DNA from 2 places in the Paenibacillus sp. MB22_1 genome. Region 1 is predicted to be linked to the other one. Evidence: a T-box and tRNA genes for the amino acid it is inferred to sense, from the RefSeq annotation. Region 1 holds a T-box; the other holds one or more tRNA genes.

Evidence for each region. The T-box of region 1 lies ahead of ACL02P_RS09805 (arginine--tRNA ligase). A T-box ahead of a tRNA ligase gene usually reads a tRNA of that ligase, here a tRNA-Arg.
Region 2: it encodes a tRNA-Arg, which carries the amino acid that the T-box ahead of ACL02P_RS09805 (arginine--tRNA ligase) is inferred to sense. The anticodon was not compared.

What each region holds. Positions count from the first base shown of each region.
Region 1 covers NZ_JBLADV010000001.1:2,078,524-2,082,927, reverse strand. The annotation lists gene ACL02P_RS09805 (arginine--tRNA ligase) at 1-1,823, opposite strand, end outside; T-box leader at 1,867-2,088, opposite strand; partial or broken gene ACL02P_RS09800 (spore germination protein) at 2,083-3,489, shown strand; gene ACL02P_RS09795 (hypothetical protein) at 3,510-3,833, shown strand; gene ACL02P_RS09790 (transcriptional regulator) at 4,041-4,404, shown strand, end outside.
Region 2 covers NZ_JBLADV010000002.1:85,358-89,761, forward strand. The annotation lists gene ACL02P_RS11990 (thioredoxin family protein) at 1-344, shown strand, start outside; gene ACL02P_RS11995 (glutathione peroxidase) at 349-849, shown strand; tRNA gene ACL02P_RS12000 (tRNA-Gly) at 1,215-1,288, shown strand; tRNA gene ACL02P_RS12005 (tRNA-Arg) at 1,678-1,751, opposite strand; gene ACL02P_RS12010 (hypothetical protein) at 1,843-2,193, opposite strand; gene ACL02P_RS12015 (hypothetical protein) at 2,228-2,542, opposite strand; gene ACL02P_RS12020 (IS110 family transposase) at 2,953-4,197, shown strand.

The DNA.
Region 1 (4,404 bases):
TCCGCGATGGTCTCCTTAAATTTCGCAGTAAGCCACAGACGGTAGGGTTGCCGCTCGGGCTCGGCTTTTAGGATCGGACAGGCGGTATAAAAATGATTAAACAAGGTGGCGAGCTCATACGCGAAATGGCAGATCGGTGTAGGAGAAAGTTCCTCACACGCAGTGCTCAGCGTATCCGGCCATGCTGCGATTTGCCTCAGCAGGGCGTGTTCGGCACGTTCCTGCGGTGCGATGTCCTCCGGCAGCGACTCCATCCGAGGGAGCCCGTCGGCTTGGGCTTTGGCTAAGATGCTGGCGGCCCGGGCATGCGCGTACATCAGATAAACGCCGGTGTTGCCGGTGGTTTCCGTGGCCTGCTGAATGTCGAATACTACTTCAGTCGGCAAGGCGAATCGCAGCAGATAATAACGGATCGCCGCTGCTGCGATCAGCCGGCTGGACAACCCTTCGGAATCGGACCGCTTGGCTTCGATTTGCGCTTCCATAAGGTCCAGCAAATCGGACACTTTGATGCCGATCCCTTGTCTGCCGGACATAGCGTACGAGGCTTTGCCGTCCGAGGTGTCGAGGCCAAGCTCCCGGGCTGCGCCAGGGCTTAGCGATACGACGCCGTAACCGACGTGGCGCAGCTTCTCCGCTTGGGCTGTGAAGCCTAACGCCTCCAGCGCTTGCTTCACCATCGCCTGCGGATACGCTTGCCTGTGGTCGATCACGTTGACGACGAGATCTGCCTTGCCGTAATCGGCGGCGACACCTTCTGCACTGGTTGTCCAGAGCCCATCTGCAAACGGTTTGTACCTGAAATCGTTCCCCAGCAAACCGAACTTCCAAAGATGATAGGCGATATCCTTGGCCGTATACGTCAAAATTCCGTTGGACCGAACGAGCACCTTATCGGCCTGATGCTCGGCTTCAGACTCCACATCTTCTGCTGCAGGTTGCTTCAGGACCCAGCAGCCCTCCAGCTTACCGGACGTTTCCTTATGGAAGAGTGCGGTCTGCTGCAACAAACGGAAGGCCGTGTCCCAGAACCCTTGCCGGACAATGTTGCTCTCCCAGACCAACAAATCATAATCAATCCCAAACGCCTTCATTTCCTCCAGATGCTCCCGCACGATACGCTCTGCCGTAAGCAAGCCAACCCAAGCCAGGTTCCCGTCTCCAGCTTCCAGCGCCTGCAGCACCTTCGTTCTCTGCTCCAACAGCGACGGTTGATCATCGTATTCCTTGTTAACCCGGGAATAGATGTCCCAACAGAAATCGCCGAATCTCACGTGGGCAGCCTGATGATCCACATTCAGCAGCCCAACGACGGTGTCTGCCAACTGATTACCCAGATCGTCGATGTAATTATGCACTTCGATTTGGTATCCGGCCCTCTTGAGCAGCCGCGCCAGCGAGTCGCCGATACAGGCGTTTCTTAGATGACCGATATGAGCGGATTTGTTCGGATTGATGGAAGTATGTTCGATCACGACCTTTTCGCGAACTGCCCGCGGAAGTTGAAAATCCTTGCGGGCCCATTCGTTCCAATCCAGGCGGAAGTTCAGAAAGCCCGGCGGCGCGGTTTCGATCTGGTGGAATAGCCCCTCCATCCGGCCGGTTTGTTCCAATTCATTCTTCAGTTGTGCGGCAATATGCAGCGGTGGTTGACGCAGCGTTTTGGCCAGCTGCATCGCGATGTTGGTCGAATAATCCCCGTGTTCCGCACGGGCGGGCCGCTCGATCACAATGTCCGGGAGCTCCTCGGTGCTGTGGCCAAGCCTTGAAAGGACTTGTCGTACGGACAATTCAAGATATTTTTTCATCCAACTGCTGATCATAAAATCCACTCCTCCCTGGCAAAAAAATAAGCCTTCATCTCATCAAAGAGACGAAGGCATTACGCGCTCGCGGTACCACTCTTGTTGTTAAACTTCATGTTTAACCACTCTGAAGGATAACGGTCTTGGGCCGTGGCTGCTTACTCGACTCACGTTCAGCAACCATTCTCATGGGTCCGTTTCACTGGAAGCCCTGTACCGGTTTCCACCCTCCCGGCTCGCTTGGACTAGAACAGCCAGCTACTCTCCCAATCGTCGAATGTGGGATATTTTGTATTATTATATCCGCTTAATTTGGAATGTCAATCCTGGACTTCCCCAATATCAACCCACGAGCCCGACTTCTAGAGTAGGAGAAGAAAATTTTGGTCATACTCTTACTACTTCCATCAGAACAAAGGGGCTAGCGACATGCAACAACCGGACGAGTTTATCGAAACAACTGCAGCAAAACCTGGAAGGTCTTCGCGAGCTTCTCGGGAACAGTTCGGATGTCGTGTTCCGTCAGCTTTTGCCGGCGGACTGTACGCAACTCGCTATCGTTTACATCGAAGGACTTATCGACAATCAACTCTTGCAACAGGATGTGATTCGCCCGATTCTGAAGACCTCCTCAGACGGGGAGATGACGCCAACTCAGGTTAAGGACAAGGTCGTCAACGTCGGCGGCGTTAGCTCAGTGACCACCTATGAGGATGCGTGCAACGGATTGTTGTCTGGCGGTGCGCTGATCCTGATCGATGGGTATATGGATGGTTTGATTGTCTCAATTCCCGGGTTAGAGGAACGCGCGATTTCCGAATCGAAGGCCTATCCAAATATTCGGGGGCCTCAGGACGCATTCACGGAGGCGATAAAACCAAAACAGAGCTAGCTATCATGTACATGCACGGATTAGCGGATCAACAGATCGTAAGTAAGTTGACTGAAAAACTAAACAACCTCCTGGTGGATCGCGTGCTGGAGGGTGAATATATTGAAGAAGTTCTGAATCAGGATAACAAGCTTACGATTTTTCCTATGCTGTACAACACCGATCGTCCAGATACGATCGCAACGGGCGTAATGGAAGGCCGAATTGCCATCTTTATTGACGGAACGCCATTCGTTCTCCTTGCCCCAACCTTATTCGTCGACTTTCTTCAGTCCGCCGAGGATAATTATCAGTCGTATCTTAATTCCGACGGTATTGTTATTGAGCTTAATGGCCCAACGTGAAGGGGGCCCTTTTCCAGCTTTCCTTGAAGCGTTGATCATGGAAGTCGTTTTTGAGATTTTGCGGGAAGCCGGGCTGCGGATACCGAGAACGATTGGTCAAGCTGTGTCCATCGTGGGTTCTATCGTCATAGGACAAGCGGCGGTCGAAGCGGGCATCGTCTCTACCGTTATGGTGGTTGTCGTAGCGATTACGGCCATATCCAGTTTCGCCATTCCGTTCTATTCCATGTCGATCCCGATCCGGATGCTGCGTTTCGGGTTCATGGCGATTGCTTCAACCCTGGGGATTTATGGGCTGACCGTCGCTTTTATTGTGCTTGTCGTGTATTTAAGCGGGCTCCACTCCTTTGGCGTTCCTTATTTATCGCCCGTCGCTCCCTACAAGGCACGGAAGCAATCGGATGCCATCCTCCGCTTTCCCTACCAACCTGGAGCTAAAGGACCGTAGAAATCAAGGAGATGATCCCTGTGTACCGACAGGTAAAGCGATTTGTTCTTGTCCCCATATCCCTCGCGATGATCCTGCTGCTGTCAGGTTATTGGAACCGCAATGAATTAAATGAACTTTCGATCGTGCTAGCCATGGGGATCGATAAAGCGGATGACCTTTACGAGGTCAGCTTCCAGGTCGTGAATCCAAATCAGATGTCGCGGAAGCAATCGAGCGAGCGTACGCCTACGTTCGTATTCTCGGTACGTGCCGATTCCATTAGTGAAGCTGTGCGAAAAAACGGTGGGCATGTCGTCGCGGAAATTGTATATGTCCCATCTGCAAATTTTATTCCTGGATGAGGCCACGGAATTTGGTGAAGATGTCTTTGCATGGACATGCTGCGAGATGAATTCGGGCAACGACTTGCTTGAAGATATGTCTTGTGATACATTATTTTTCATAATGAATGTTTCGGTATGAAGCACATACCGCTTCGATCTGACTTGCTCTTGGAGCAAGGGGGAACGGGGCGGTTTTTTTATTGACTCGGAAAGGGAGTGTGCATGATGAGTGAGTTCGATGATGTTTACTTGGAGTGGCTGGAACGGCAGATCGACGAGGAGACCAACCCAAGAAGAAAGGAGTTTCTCAAAAAGGGATTAAGCCGGGGGACAACGGATTTTCTGCGGTACATTTGGTATCCCGCCATTGGAAACCTCAATGATCTCTATCCTGAGTATGAGGTTCGCGACTTTAATAATGGCTTCCGCTATCTCGATTTGGCCTATCGACCGGGCAACGCCAAAGGATGTATCGAGATTCAGGATTATCGAAGCCATGCTCGGGATATCGAGGCCGGGCGGTTTAAGGATTTGTGTATGAAGCAAGCTCTGCTGGCGTTAGACGATTGGTTGTTCCTACCGATTGCCT
Region 2 (4,404 bases), on a different contig from region 1:
CGGAAGATTCTTTCGAGCACATGGTCAAACGGATGGAGCAGCATCGATTCCCTTGGGTGTATTTGCGGGATAAGGAACAAACGGCAGCGAAAGACTATGGTGCGCTGCGCACGCCGCATTTCTTCGTCTTTGATGCCGACCGCAAGCTCGTCTATACGGGACGCGGCGTTGATAACCCGCGCGACACGAGCAAAATGACGGTTAACGATCTGGATCGGGTGTTGGAGGAGCTCACCACCGGGCGCGAAATTTCGATTCCGCTAACGAATCCGATCGGCTGCAATGTGAAATGGGAAGGGCAGGACGCTCACTGGATGCCAGCGGACGCCTGCGATTTGGTGTAAGCCGATGAGCCGCCTTTACGATTTTGAAGTCCGTACGATTACGGGTGAAACCACGACGCTCGCGCCATATCGGGGACAAGTGCTGCTCATCGTCAATACCGCCAGTGCATGCGGGTTGACACCGCATTATGCGGGGCTGCAGCAACTGTACAGCAAGTACAAGGACCAAGGCTTCTCCGTTCTTGGGTTCCCCTGCAATCAATTCGCCGAGCAAGAGCCTGGGACGGAAGCAGAGATTAAGGCTTTCTGTGAAACGAATTATCAAGTCACTTTTCCGCTCTTCGCCAAAATCGACGTAAACGGGGAGCACGCCCACCCGTTATACCGTTATCTGCGGGAGCATACGCCAGAACCTTACGATACGGGGGATATCGAATGGAACTTCGTGAAGTTCCTGGTTGGGCGAGACGGCGAGATCGTCAAGCGGTATGCGGCTCGCACCGAACCCGCTGAGATTGAGCCGGACCTTCAAGCGCTGCTGTCTAGTTCGGCGGCAGGCCGTTAATCTCAAGCCCTAACGCCCATACCGCCAAAGCCGCCGGAAACTTAATACTCCGGCGTTTTTTTACGCAGTCTCTCCGCATAAAAAAACTTCGTTCTAATCGACAATTTTCGCTATAATCTTATTTATGCTAACCACTAGAAGAACTGAGCCTTTTCGTTATTCTCTGAATCCACCGATCGCCGCCATCGCTCGAAATCCTGTCGATCGACGGGCAGGCGCTGCCCTTGAAACCTGCGCAGATCGTGAGAGGGATGGCTGCATCCGAAGCATCATCGTAAAGTAAATTGAAACGCCCCGACCGGTAATTAATGGCGGGGCTTGATTCTTGTCTGCGTTGGCGTTATAATATTTCTTGCTTAGCTCTTGCGGGTGTAGTTCAATGGTAGAATGCCAGCTTCCCAAGCTTGAGGCGAGGGTTCGATTCCCTTCACCCGCTCCATAACCTTTTTTTAACCTCTAGCCCTTTGATTAACAAAGGGTTTTTTTGATTTTATCTGGAAGATGCGGATCTTACCACATTTGGGGGCGAGTTCTTTATTTGACTTCCCCTGAGCCAGGGTCGAGATGAATTAACTGGAAAACTTACCGTTAATATTTGATTTTTTCTCACGTGCAAGCTACTAACTGGAAATTCTACTGTTATTTTTGCTGATTTCCCGCTCAGGGGCATTTTTGAACAAAATTAACAGTAGGATTTACCTCTAATTCTTCGGTTTTGTCCAAAAACGGCCAAAATAGCGGTAGAAAATCCAGTTAGTTGATTGTGGGGGTTCTCGCCCAACCTGGGACTATAGCAAAAAGAGCACCCCAAAGGGTGCTCTTTCGTCACGTCCCAGGAGGGATTCGAACCCCCGACCGACGGCTTAGAAGGCCGTTGCTCTATCCAGCTGAGCTACTGGGACACGTCGTTATAGAAAAAGGATGCGTTAATTATTATAGCGCATCCTTTTTGTTTTTCAAAGCGTTTTTGGCATAAATTTGGTGATTCCTCCCTCAATGGGGCAACTGCTCCAATCGGGCGACGATCTGCTCATTCGCGAGCAGATTCTGCAGGAACTCCTTCCGCTGAGCTTCCGGCTCCGGCCAGCCCCGATCCCCAAACCGCTCCTCCGCCACCTCAGAGAACGCCTGATGCAGATTATTATCGTACCAGTCGATCTCCAAGTTCGCCTCGCTGCGGATCATCCGGATGATTTCATACCCTTTCCCGTCCGCAGCACGCGCCACATATACAAAAAGCTCGGGGTCTCCCACCGCGCCCGGATACACCTGGATCACGGCACAGGGTCGCCCTTGGTGCTCATCCATCCGCCGATATTCCGCGTCCTTGATATAATACGTCACAGGCGTCGCTCCTTTCCGATGGACATCCAAACAGCTACAGCTGTGCTGCAAAACCGGAGCGCTCCATTTGCGCCCGCGTTTCCGCCGTGCCCAGCCGGTAAATTTCACGATACAACGCGTTCAGATAACTTTCGTAGCTGCGGTTGACCTCATCTTCCGGCGTATCCGGCCAAGGATAGGTAAAAGCCATAAACCCGTTCTCCTCCTTCTCCCCCAAATGCTCGAGCATATGACTCAGGTGATCCGCCTCCTCCCGGGTGGCTTGAATCTCCCACTCGTACGCTGCAGCGCCGGGATCCTCAAGGAGCGATCGCCCTTGAACCGAAACGTAATAAGTCCTTTTTTCCATGGTTAACCCTCCTCGTATAGTATCTTTTGAAAGCTCTTTTCTTTCAGCTTCCAGCCCCGTAGGGGCTGGAGAGATTCCTTGAAATTTTCCAGCAAATCGTTCTTTGAAAATTGAATGGGGACTGGACTTTCTGGAATGTCTCTGGACAATGGAACTTAGGGTCCATTCGGGGAAATTCGTATCCCTCCTGTAGCCACGTCTACATTAAAAGTCTGTTTCTCCGGTACACGTCTGAACTTCTTACCCGCTGGCTGTTCCCTTCGGCAACCCATGCCCGGCTATAGCAGTGCCGGGGCAGCTCATGGACTGAAGTGTGTTCTCATAGGCGAGGGTGATTGATCTGCGTGTGCGCCGGAGGCATCCCGGAGCGTCCATTCCCTGAATCCCTCAACAGAAAGGAGGAACTCCATTTGAAGTTATTTGTCGGTATTGACGTCAGCTCACAAGAACTGGAAGCGTGCTTTATGAATCCCGACGGAGACAAGCTGGAAACGCTCACCGTCAAGAATAATCTCGACGGCGCTTCTCATCTGAGAGATCGCATCGTCGCTGTAGCGGACAAGCATTCGTCTTCCGAGATTCACATTGGCCTTGAAGCGACTTCGGTCTACAGCTGGCATCCTGCCATGTTCATGCATGAGGATCCGGCGCTCAAAGCCCGTAAAGCCAAAGTGTTCACCATCAACCCGAAGCTGGTCAGCAAATTCAGAGAAGCCTACCCGGATATGGACAAGACCGACCGTCTTGATGCCTGGGTGATTGCGGATCGCTTGCGCTTTGGACGATTGACCACCACCATCGTCATGCAAGAGCAATATGTTGCGCTCCAGCGCCTCACGCGCATGCGATTCCACCTGATCCACAACCTGGCGCGTGAGAAGCAATATTTTTTGCAGAACCTGTTCTACAAGTGCAACGCCTTTACGACCGAAGTAGACAGCTCGGTATTCGGTCACGCGCTCATGGAGATGCTCTCCGAGAAGTACAGCCTTGACGACATTGCCACGATGGATGTCGCCGAATTGGCCGACTATTTAAGGGACAAGGGACGCAATCGCTTCCCTGATCCGGAGAACGTCGCACGCTGCATTCAGAAGGCTGCCAGAGCCTCTTATCGACTTTCCAAAGTGGTTGAGGACTCCATCGACCTGGTGCTTGGCACATCCATTCAAGTGATTCGAAGCATCCAGGCACAGCTCAAAGATTTGGACAAAGCCATAGAGCGCATTCTCGAAGGCCTGCCTGAATCCAAATGCTTGCGCTCCATCCCTGGGATTGACCGGGTGTATGCCGCCGGTATCCTCGCGGAGATTGGAGACATCGATCGCTTCAGTGATCAAGCGGCTGTGGCCAAGTATGCCGGCCTTTCCTGGCGTAAACATCAGTCTGGCCCTTTTGAAGCCGAAGATACCAAACGCATTAAATCCGGCAACCGATTCCTTCGCTATTACCTGGTTGAAGCTGCCAACTCGGTGAAAAACCGCGATGAGGAATTCGGTGAGTATTACCGGAAGAAGTACAAAGAAGTTCCTAAGCACCAACACAAACGCGCCCTCGTCTTAACGGCAAGAAAACTTGTGCGTCTGGTCGATGTGCTGCTACGCAACGGCCAACTCTATACGCCACGGAAGAAGGTAACGACTGCGAAGGATTGACGCCCCCTTTGCCAAAGTCCTTACTCATTCCCAGTAAAAATCTGGAATTATCCTTGATTTGGGCTGGGATTAGTTTGATATTGTCATTTTTCTAGACTCAAAGCACTTTTCACATAGAAAATTTCCAATTTACTCGAATCTAGGACTTGACATCATACCGCTGGACTTCTTATGCCTTGCTTCACCTCGCGCTATACTGCCTCCACG